Regions from separate parts of the Ilyobacter polytropus DSM 2926 genome, predicted to be linked through region 1. Evidence: riboswitches for the same ligand, from Rfam matches in the RefSeq annotation. Region 1 holds a riboswitch; the other holds the start of a gene.
The links. A riboswitch is a leader RNA that binds a small molecule or an ion and turns the genes downstream of it on or off. The one in region 1 is predicted to bind thiamine pyrophosphate.
Positions count from the first base shown of each region.

Region 1 (5,913 bases):
CCAATAGGAGAATGTGTGAAAAACTCCTTGGAAAAACCCATAAACGAAGAAAATATAGAAAATCACCATGAGTTAGAAGGCTATGGTATAAAAGCTCATTATAAAAAAGATGAAATTTTGACGGGAAATGCTAAACTTCTTAAAAAACATTCTATAAAATTTGATGAGGCTGACCTTTTAGGAACAATTGTTTATGTGGCTAAAAACGGTGTTTATGCAGGATATATTCTCATATCAGATGAGATAAAAAAAGATTCTCATGAGGCTGTGAAAAGGTTAAAAGAGATAGGAATAAAATCCTTTATGCTCACTGGAGACAGAAAAAAAGTAGCAGAAAAGATCGGAAAAGAGATAGGGATAAAAGAGATCCATTCAGAACTCCTTCCAGATGAAAAGGTAGATCATTTCCAAAAGATAAAAGAACAGATAAAAGGTTCTGTTATCTTTGTAGGAGACGGCATAAATGACGCTCCTGTTTTGGCTCTGTCAGATATAGGGGTAGCCATGGGAGGAATAGGTAGTGACTCTGCCATCGAGGCGGCAGACGTGATAATAATGAACGATGAACCTATCAAACTCCGTGAGGTTATAGATGTAGCCAAGTTCACCAGAGTAATCGTTTTACAGAATATATCTCTTGCCATAGGCATAAAACTGCTGGTTATGGCGTTAGGTATAGGGGGAATGGCTACAATGTGGGAGGCGATCTTCGCAGATGTGGGAGTGGCTCTCTTGGCCGTACTGAATTCTATGCGTATATTAAAGCATAAATAAAAAATCCGGGACATCCCGGATTTTTTATTTATTAATTTTTAAATGCGGCTATAAAGGATTCTACCATTATATCTTCATCTCCCTGACCGCTTTTAAATTTATACTCTATTTCCAAAAGTTTATTTAGTTTTTCTATTAAAAATTTTTCAGTATAGCTGCTCAGAAGATTAAATTTTAAAAACAACTGATAGGCATGAATACTGCCTCTTCCGTCTCCTTTTAAAAAATACTTTTTTACCCCTTCATAAACCCTGTCCTTAAAAAGATTATAGGATGTATTATAAGAAAGAACTCCCTTTGCCTGAAGCATTTTTAGTTTTAACAAAATATCTAACTCATTTGACAAAATATAGATAAAACTCATATAGTTTTTCTCATGTTTCAGATGATACAGTAAATTTTCTTTATTCCCTGCAAGAAATTCATCCACAAGATTTTTCATATGATATTCTCTAGAAAGGCTTATTATTCCCTTTATTTTTTCAAAAGTAAATTTTTCTCCACCTAAAAATAATTTTATCTTTTCCACTTCCTGCCGAACCTGCATAGAGTCCCGGCCTATCATCTGAAGAAGCTTATCTGCATCATTCTCTTTTATTTCTAGTTCACTGCTCACATAAAAAACAAGAGACTTCCCATTTTTTCCCTGTCTTGCCTCTATAACTTTAAAATTTTTAGAAATCCTGTCTAGTAACTTTTTTACAACTGGATTTTCAGGCTTCCCGAAGGCATTTAGAGACTCCTCATAGAGAATTATCACATCTTTGTTCACAATATTATAGTTTTCCATCGCTTTCACAAAATTCTCAGGTTTTTTAAGTAGTTGAAATCTTTTAAGGACTAAAAGTTCACTCCCTCCAAACATTGAGTTTATTGATATCGCCTGGAGAAAATCTTCCTCCTCCTTTTGTGAGACATCAAAATACCTGGGCACAATCCCAGGATCTTTTTTTATTATCTCTTTTTTCATATCTTCATATTTTAATTCCAAGGGATTATCCCCATATATAAAATAGAGCAAACCTCTCACCTTACCTCACTCTTATTTTTTAAAAAATCTATAAAACATTATACTATAATCCTTATATTTTATAAAGAAAAGGCTTATATTTTATAGTAAAACCTCTGTATCAGCTATTCTTCCACTCTCGGTCTCTCAAATACTGTGACAAAATAAATAAACTTATTATTATTATAAGGTTAAGAGCACTTAAAGCAGAACTCTCTAGAAATCTCTTATCAGACGCTATAGAATAGTTTACAAGGGACACAACGGGAAAAATATCCCCCACCTGCATCGTATAAGTTATGGTAAATTCTCCGAAAACAATGGCAAATATCTGTAAAAATATAGATATAAATATATTTTTTAGGATGGGAAATTCTATAAGGAAAAATATATCCCTTTTCCCTGCTCCGTCTATTTTTGCTGCTTCCAAAATATCTTTTGGAAACTCTCTTATATACTGATACATAAAAGAGTAGGCAACAGGTATAGAGGTTAGAAAATAGCCTATAACAAGAAGAATCCAAAGAGGTATATTCCAGATTATATTCATGTAAACAAGGGTTATTGCCAAAAATGCGCTGGAAAATCCAAAAGTTGAAAAGATAATGTAATTTGTGAATTTTGTATAATTTTTAAGAATGAGATATGTGAATATAAGAGTCAGAGCCGACACTATCCCAGATAAAAACAAAGAGTTTATCAGACCTTTTACCACAGGATAATATTCGTTTAATTCAACCGAAAAAAGTGTTGAAAAAGCTTTAAAAGAAATCTTACCTGTATAAAAATTGAAAAAAGCAAAGACAAGTCCTGTGAAAACAACTGCGTATTCACAAATTAGGTAGATTATACTGTAAGCCTTCGTAAAAAAACTGACTTTTTTTACATCTCCCTCACCTTTGAGCTCATACCCCTCTATACGTTGTCCCAGGGAATTTACTATAGTCAGAATTCCAAACTGAACCATTCCCAAGGCAAAAGCCTTAGAGAAATCAAAACTTCCCATGAGAGTCGTAGCTATCTCCACCTCAAGTGTAGAGTAGTTGATTCCTCCTAGAGACAGTATTATGGCAAAAGAAGTAAAACAATATACAAAAACCATGAAAAATGCCCTGAAAATCTGAGGCATTATAAGAGGCAACTTAATTTTAAAAAAAAGATCCTTTTCACTTATACCTTCTAGTCTTGCAGCTTCTAATATCTCTTTTGGAATAGATTTCATCCCCTCCCCGAGATACTTTAAGAATATAGGGGCATTATAGAATACATTGGCTATTATTATAGCCTTGAGAGAATAAAGAACCTGGAATTCCTTAAAGAATCCCAGGTTAAATATTATTGAAAATGCCACTATAGTAGATATCACAGGAAAAAAGAAAGGAATGAATATAAGACTTTCCAAAAGTCTGCTTATTCGGTCTCTTCTATAGGCTATATAATAGGAGGGAACTATAGAAAGAATAAATGACAGAATCACAGATATAGAGGCCTGCTTAAATGAGAAGGCCACCGTCTTATACGTAGATGCATTAAAAATCTCTGTTAAGTCCTCTAGTCTAAAGAAGTCCCTGGCAAATATAAATATAGGTATTCCCCAGAGAGTCATATAAAATAAATTGAGACTCAGCTTCCCCTTCTTCATAAGTACTCCTTTAGTCTTTTAAAATATCTATAAGTTCTTTTTTCCAAGTTTCAAGATTAGCCACAGCATCTTTTCCACTTATTGTAACTACCTTTTTAGGTACTGGTACATATTTATATTCCTCAGGAAGTTTTACATTAGTCACTGGGAACATATAGTTTTTCTTTGCTGTAAGTTCCTGGAAATCTTTTTCCAAGATATAGTCCATAAACTTTTTTGATCCTTTTTTTATTTTTTTCTTACTTACAAGGGCTGCCCCTTCTAGATATACATAGCCTCCCTCTTCAGGGATAAAGCTCTTATATTTATTCTGATTTCCGTCCTGATAAAAATAAACACTGCTTGAAGCATATCCGGCCATCATAGGAGCCTCTTTAGCAGTAAATTTTGCAAAGGCCTCATCCCAGCTTGGTGTTACAGTAAGTATCGATGGTTTTAGATTTTTCCAAAACTCTTTCCACTGATCTCCGTAAACCGCAATAGTCCAGAGCATAAACTCCTGTCCAGTGAAAGACCTCGGATCCTCTACTAAAAACTGTTTTTCCATTTTAGATATCTCCTCAAATGACTTGGGAGGATTTTTAAGCATCTGAGCATCATAGTTTATCGCAAGGGCACCATAATCAAATGGTGTCACATACCATTCTTCATCCATGATAAACTCTTCTTTGGATATGTTTTTATAACTTTTTGGACGGTATTTTGCTGTCAGTCCCTCATTTTTTGCCATCTCAGCACTACTAGGAGTAAGTCCTAAGACTACGTCAGCCCTTGGATTATTTTTCTCTAGTTTCATCCTAGGTACCAGACCGTTAATGCTGACAAATTTAATTTCAACTCCGGTTTCTTCTTTAAATTTTGATGCGATATCTCGCTGAATCCACTTCATAGATTCTGGCCCGTAGACTGTTACAACTTCATTTCCGTATGCTGTCATAGCAACCAATACAAAAATAAATGCAAATATTTTTTTCATAATAACCTCCAATTTTTTTATTCAATTTATAAGTTTTCATAAAAAAACAGACTGCCTCTGGCAGTCCGTCAAATTTACTAATAAAATTTGCTTCCTACGCTGGCATTATCCAGATCAGGTTTATCGGTCGAGATATCATATCTCCTCTCAGCCTTTTCAGCTCCCGAATTATTTATTGTATATAATGGAGTATAGCAAGATAAGGATAATAATGTCAATATATTAACTACATGGGAAAATTATAATAAATTAAAACGAGGCTTTTAAAAGCCTCGTTTTCTCAAAGAGATTTAATTTTTGTTCCGATAACTGCTATTTCAATATCACTTTCTAATTCCTCGTCTATAATAACTCCTAAAATTATATTTTCAGGTTCTATTATTAAGAGCTTGTTGATGGCCATCTGGACTTCAGCAAGTTTGTCTAGAGGAAGGTTATCTCCACTGGCAATATTTATTAGGAGTTGCTGAGCTCCTTTTATCTCTCCCTCTATAAGAGGGCTGGCAAGAGCAGCTTCTAGTATAGGGGCTATACTCCCCTTTCCTCTTCCAAAGCCTATCATTGCCTCTCCTGCATTTTTCAAAACAGCTTTTATATCTGCAAAATCAAGATTTATAAGTCCGTTTTTAAAAATTATATCTTTTATATTTTTGACAGAATTTTTCAGTATTTTATCAGCCTCTTTAAAAGCATTTTGAAGAGTTATGTTTACATTAGGAAGCCTGAGAAGATTGTCATTTGAAATAACAATATAAGAATCAACATAAGGCTTTAAATGCTCTAGAGTATCCTGAGCAGTAAGTTTTTTCATACGCCCTTCAAAAGAAAAAGGTTTAGTCACAATTGCCACTGTCAGTATATCGAGCTTATGTGCAAGCTCGGCTATCCTAAGCACAGCACCACTTCCAGTTCCTCCACCCATTCCAGATACTATAAAAAGCATATCTGTATCCTTTAAAAGCTCCTTTATGGTTCCATCTTCTTCCTTTGCACAAAGATAACCCTTTTGGTAATCTCCTCCTGTACCTAGTCCAAAAGTTATCTTGCTTCCGAGCTGTATCTTCACAGGAGAAAGAGATGTATTCAATTTTCCTATATTTGTATCTGCAGCTATATATTCTACTCCTTCTACTCCACTTTCAATCATGTCGTTTAAGGCATTTATCCCTGCACCTCCGACTCCAAAAACCTTCATAGAAAATTTAAAATCCCCCATAATTTTCACTCCCCGCATAAATAACTTTCATTATTAAGCTATATTAGATGAAATTTTATCTTTCCTTGTCTGAGTCTGTATTTTATTATAATATTTTTATGATTTTTTATTATGGAAAAGTTTTTTAGCTTATAACTTTCGTTAAAAGTTAATGTTTAAGGTGATTTATTCCCTGGGCCAATATTGTTCGCACATGATCATCGTCTAAAGAATAATAAACAGTCTTTCCGTCTTTTCTATTCTTTACAACTCTCAGCTGTCTCAAGACTCTCAACTGATGGGACACAGATGAATGA
Region 1 is NC_014632.1:1,477,605-1,483,517, forward strand. It holds gene ILYOP_RS06820 (heavy metal translocating P-type ATPase) at 1-774, shown strand, start outside; gene ILYOP_RS06825 (DNA polymerase III subunit delta) at 806-1,765, opposite strand; gene ILYOP_RS06830 (ABC transporter permease) at 1,905-3,425, opposite strand; gene ILYOP_RS06835 (thiamine ABC transporter substrate-binding protein) at 3,436-4,401, opposite strand; TPP riboswitch at 4,476-4,578, opposite strand; gene ILYOP_RS06840 (cell division protein FtsZ) at 4,682-5,617, opposite strand; gene ILYOP_RS06845 (ArsR/SmtB family transcription factor) at 5,766-5,913, opposite strand, start outside.

Region 2 (5,913 bases), 260 kb from region 1:
TCGCATTTCGATACCAGGGATTTTTCTTTTTATACCATTTTTTCTGTTTAGAACTACGTATTCTATGGGCTGCATTTATCAATCCAAGATCTGATTCCATTGAGGGCAAGAAACGTAAGGCCGTCAATATACCATAAGCGATCCCGGGGTTAAGTTTGCACTGTTTGATAAGACTCAATATTAAAGCATCTGGTTCAGTGTTAAAGGTAAATAAAATAGATGTGACTCCAATTGTTAAAATCCTGAAAAACAAGACAAAACCTACAATAAGACCTTTATCTGTAAAGGTCAAAGGCCCGAGGCTTGCAATAATTTCAGGATTTTCAACCCTTGCTAGTGAGGCGTTCATCCAGAGCATCCCAAAGGCAAAACAGACAAGTGGTATAATCATCTTTAGATTCTTTCGATTAAATGATTTTGTGACAAGGGCAAAGAAAAAACTCACCCCAAACAGCATAACCATTGTATAGGGGTCAAATACCATAAGAGATGCCAATACAATAATGAAGTTGGCAAGAAGTTTTGCAGCTGGATTAAAATGTCTCATGTCCATAAATATTCACCTCATTCATGAGTTTCATTCTATAAGGCAGATCAAGTCCACTCTTTCTGATTATTTCATTTTCATTCCAAAGCTCTTCAGTATCTCCGTTGTATAGAATTTCACCCTGAGACATGACAGCAATTCTATTTGCATAGGAATCTACTAAATCTAAATCATGAGTGATCATAAATATAGTCATTCCTTGCTGATTTAGTTCAGTAAGTTTTTTCATTAGCATGATAGTGTTCTTCTCATCCTGACCAAAAGTAGGCTCGTCCAAAATTAAGATTTTTCGATCTCCAACTAGCATCGTTGCAACAGAAAGGCGTCTTTTCTGTCCTCCAGAAAGGCTAAAGGGATTATTAGCAGCATAGTTATCCAGATGAAAAGTTTTTAATAAACTGTTCACCTTTTCATTTCTGTTTTTTTCATCAAAATATAGTTGATCTATGCTATATGCAACTTCTGACCATACTGTGTCTTCTAAAAATTGGTGTTCAGGATTTTGAAAAACGTAACCTATCAAGTCATAAAGTTCTCGTTCTTTGTATACAGTTAATTTTTTCCCAGAGATGGAAAGGCTGCCACTAGATATGTCCACAAGCCTAAGTATAACCTTTGAAAGTGTCGATTTACCACTCCCATTTCCTCCGACCAAGGCAAAAAAATCCCCTTCATTCACAGTTAGATCGATTTCTTTTAAAATCCTCCGATCTTTTGTATACCCAGCGGATAATTTTTCCAGCTCAAGTATCGGTCTCTTTCCAATATTTGCTGTCTTATTGGGAGTTTTATAGTTGTCTTCTATTACTTTTTTTAATAACGTCTGAGATATCTTCTCTTTTTTTAGTTCCCCTATACTACAGGGAACTCCATTAAAGATATGCCCCTTATCCTTTAGCTCCCAGTAGATTCTTAGACTGTGAGGACACCATATTCCCTTTTCCCTAAGCAGCTCACCGTGCTTATAGAACATCTCACGAATATCCCCGTCACAAAGTATTCTGCCACCTCTATCAATAACAATAAGACGGTCTAGAAATGAAATCCAGTTTTCCAGATTATGTTCTACCACCATTAGCCCCTTGCCCTTGTCACCGGCCTTTTTAGAAGACTTTACCACCTGTCGTCGACCTTTGGGATCCAAATTTGCCGTCGGTTCATCTAGCAAAAGCATCTTAGAATCAATAGCCGAAATAGATGAAAGTGCAAGTCTTTGCAGTTCACCGCCAGACAGGGTATTAATAAGATGATTTACCTTTTCCTTTGGAAAGTCAAAGTCTTCCATTGATTTATTTATTATCTCAGGCATAATATCCGGATCGATACATTGGTTTTCCAAACCAAAAGCTACCTCGTCCTTTGGGTATAGGGAGCAAAACTGACTTTCAGGATTTTGAAATACTATGCCAAAAATACGTGCTGTATCAGATAACTGCATATCATTAACTGATATACCGTCTACTAAAATATCTCCAGTTACATCGGCATTGTCATCTCTTTGAATAATCCCCATAAGAGATAAAAGCAGCGTGGATTTACCACTGCCGCTTTCACCTAAGATAAGAATTCGCTCTTGAGTATTAAATTTTATATTGATGTCTTGCAGAACAGTCTCCCCATTGATTTTAACCGATAAGTTGCGAACATCTATTATTGCCATTATGCATTTACTCTCTTTTCAGCTCTTTTACGCCCTAACGGGAATGAAGACAATGCACCTGTAGCTGCAAGTCCGTCACCGATCCATTTACCAAGTAAACCAGAAAGTACAGCACCTGATACTAAACGTACAGCTAGCATAGCTGCTAGCATCCCCAATGCAAATTTTGAATATCCATAGGCAAAATAATTATAAATAAAACTTGTTACACTTGCCCCCATACCTGCTAAAACCAAAACAGGTGTTGAGTACTTTTTCCACCCAGTTGCAGCAAAAACTGCCTCACAACCAAGACCTTGAATGGCGGCACCCACAAATACCATTATACCAGAAGGTGTCCCTAATATAACCTCACCTAAAGCAGCCATAAGCTCAGCACCAAGGGCAATCCCAGGCTTACGGATAATGTATGCCCCTGTAATTGATGCTGTGAACCAAATACCATACACTATATCAAGTCCGATAGGTCCAAATGCGGCATTGGCAAAGGCCCAGATAGTGATACCACCTAGATACATAGCCCCAAAGGCAACGCCTAGTACACACAAAACTATAATGTCTTTTAACGTCCAACCAAATTTTTTAGTCATTTTTTTGTTCCCCCTTTAATTTTTGCTTTCTCTTTTATTAAATAGAAAAATAATTAAACTACACTTTAATGATATGAATTATACCTCAATTTTTTCTTTTGCCTTTGATGGGCTTCCCTTTGAAAATGTTGCATGAATAATTGTATGGGGAATCCTTTTAGATACACCTTCAAAAGATGTCTCAAGTAAATTAAAGATAGATTTTGCAGTTCCGTCAAGTCTTGTACAATAATGATAACTTTCCACATCTACATTAGAAAGAGCCATGGCTTTTTCAACCTCCTCTACAATCACCGGAAAATACTGGTCACTCCCCAAAGGATAAAGAGACCAGGCACAGGCCACCGGCATATCTTCCATAGGAAGATCCACATATTTAGGCTCAGAATCAAAATCAAAATCTTCCGGCACATCACCAGGACATCCTACTGAAAATAAAACATCGGCAACAACATGCCCCCCGGCATCAGATGCTCGTAAAAAAAGTTCTTTTACATAAGCAAAGACACGCTCTCTGTTTCCTTGTATTGTAGTTCCTAGATCGTCTGTCATAACAGCCAGTCCTGTAGAGTCTGTTTTTTTTATCGCCCCTAAGATCACATCTACAAAATTATCCTGCATAGGATAGATTCCTATTCTCGCACCAACAACATCACTTGTTCCACATTTTAAATTCAACTGTCATTCCCCCTATTTTTCCCTGTATATTTTATAAAATTAATTTAAATCCTATTTAAAATATAAACTAAAGCATAAAAAAAAGTCATAAACCATAAGTTTATGACTTAATCTTTGCAGTATAAATAGCATAAGTGCTCGATTAATTGTCTAAAATCCCTACGGTAGCATTACCTACATCAGGTTATAAGGGTTCAGAACTAACAAAGTTCAATCTCAGCACGCTTTCAGCAGCTCCCCAATTACTTGATTTTATTAAATTTAATATAATTCATACTACTACAGAGAAGTAAATAAGTCAATATAATATACCATTTAAAATACCTAGTGTCATATAGTTTCTATGGAATCTTTACCTATGAAATAATTCTAATTTTGATACTTATTTTGTGCTCTATTTACTCCTTTGATTCAGTTAGATTGAATAATCGATCTAAGTTGGTGCCTTTATTCAAATTAAAATATTTAATTTCTAAAAAGTAATACTAAATAAAGAAGTTAATTTATGAAAGTTTCCAGCAATTATCAGCTTGAGTTGACTAATAATTATCGGCCTTATTATAGTGAATTACCTGAGACAGATCCTTTACATTTTTCGGAGAAATATTCATATCTGTATAACCTACTGCCATCATCTCAAATATCTCAAAATACTCAGGAATACCCAAAAGCTCCTTTGTTTTCATTTCTACCTTGGGATTTCTAAAAGCTGACACCCACATAGAAGCTAGACCTAAACTCGTGGCAGCAAGCTGCATACTCATAAAAGCACTGGCAAGGGTACTAGAGAATGTAAAATTCCACCAATTATCGTTATCTTTTACAGAAACAGGACCACGTTCTCTCACTCTAGGATCACCGTATAACAGAATATAAACAGGGGCATCTACAAACCCCTTAGAAGTTTTTCCTTCACCTATTCCATCAATAAGATACTGAGTAACTTCATTTTTATAATTTTCATCATCTATTACGACAAATTCCCAGGGCTGAGAGTTGAATCCAGAAGGAGACTGTATTCCGACTTTTATAATTTTTTCAATATCTTCCCTTGAAACTTTTTGAGTGGTAAACTTTCTTACAGATCTTCTCTTAGTTGCTATCTCCAATAAATTATCATAATTCATAGTTCTCTCCCTTTCATCAATTAAAATATGCCTGACGTGTTCAAATCACACTGCTTAACTTAGTAGACGTGTCTACTAAGTTAAGTGTGAAACTATTTTAACACAAAATAGTAGACGTGTCTACTAAAAAAGAGAACGTCTAAATTAATGTTTAGATAAAATAATTAATCACACAGTAATAGAAAATAGTTCAGAAAATAAATATTGTAAATTCACCAGTGAAAAAGTTTATAAATAGGCTTTTTTTATCATTTAATTATCTATTTGATCTTCAGGAATTTTTTAGGGTTGTTCACTGTCAAATTTTCAATAAATTTCCTCTTATCATTTTGATTTAATTTTTTAGATTTATTAACAAGATTTTCCAAGTGTTTATAATAGTTGGCATATGAGCTGTCATAACACTCTTCAGAAATAACCATAGGAACATCAGATCCCCATAAAAGTTTCGAACTGACACTGTACTTACCTTCTTTGAATTTCTTTAGATAATCTAGCTCTATTACTTTTTTCAAATTTTTAGAATAATCATTGATCTTACCAAAACTTTTTCCATAATTATAGGCAGATATATCAGAATAGGTATTTGGGTATCTCTGTAATAATTTTATTATTGTGTAAGTCCAGGTATTTTTGTCAATTCCGTCAGAAAAAATTCTACCTGGATCAAGCATATCTTCTACTCCGTCCTCACCTCCAAAATGTGCAAAATTTATTCTTAAGTTTTTAAGTTGGGGGTTTTCTTCTAAAAGATTCAACCAGTTCTGAGGATGAGTCATTCTATTTATGTCTTTACTTGAAAGTTCGGCACTGTAAGACCCCTTCTGACAGTGGACAGTTATTGGAATATCCTCTTTTATACACCATTTGTAAAATTCTATATATTTTTTTCTTTTATTCTTCTTAACTGGATAAGGATTAAAGCCTATTGGAGGATATATCTTTATCCCTAGTATACTCCCAGATATTAGGTTATTTATACTTGCATTTTTATTGGAAGAATCAGAATATTTTTTCCAAAGTTTTTTTACCGCATCAAGTCCGTTATCATCAAGCACAAGTTTCCTTAGATCAAAACCGATAAAAGGACATATTTTAATTTTATTTTTTGAAGCTTTTATTCCTTTAATCAGCCTTTGAGTCTGGAATTCCAAATTGGAAATTCCTAAACTATTTTCTTCTACTTCCTTTATACAATCAAAATCCATTATCAGTGGGGTTATGAGTGTTTTTGAGAGATCAATTTCTGGGATTTTGGATAAGTGTTCCTCAAATTTTATTATAGAATCTTTTAAATCTCTTTCAAAGAAA
Region 2 is NC_014632.1:1,735,485-1,741,397, forward strand. It holds gene ILYOP_RS15190 (energy-coupling factor transporter transmembrane component T family protein) at 1-553, opposite strand, end outside; gene ILYOP_RS08140 (ABC transporter ATP-binding protein) at 534-2,207, opposite strand; gene ILYOP_RS08145 (ECF transporter S component) at 2,207-2,797, opposite strand; gene ILYOP_RS08150 (YkoF family thiamine/hydroxymethylpyrimidine-binding protein) at 2,876-3,475, opposite strand; TPP riboswitch at 3,614-3,726, opposite strand; gene ILYOP_RS08155 (nitroreductase family protein) at 4,015-4,602, opposite strand; gene ILYOP_RS08160 (amidohydrolase family protein) at 4,863-5,913, opposite strand, start outside.
Region 2: linked by a shared signal. The riboswitch ahead of ILYOP_RS08150 (YkoF family thiamine/hydroxymethylpyrimidine-binding protein) and the one ahead of ILYOP_RS06835 (thiamine ABC transporter substrate-binding protein) in region 1 are both predicted to bind thiamine pyrophosphate.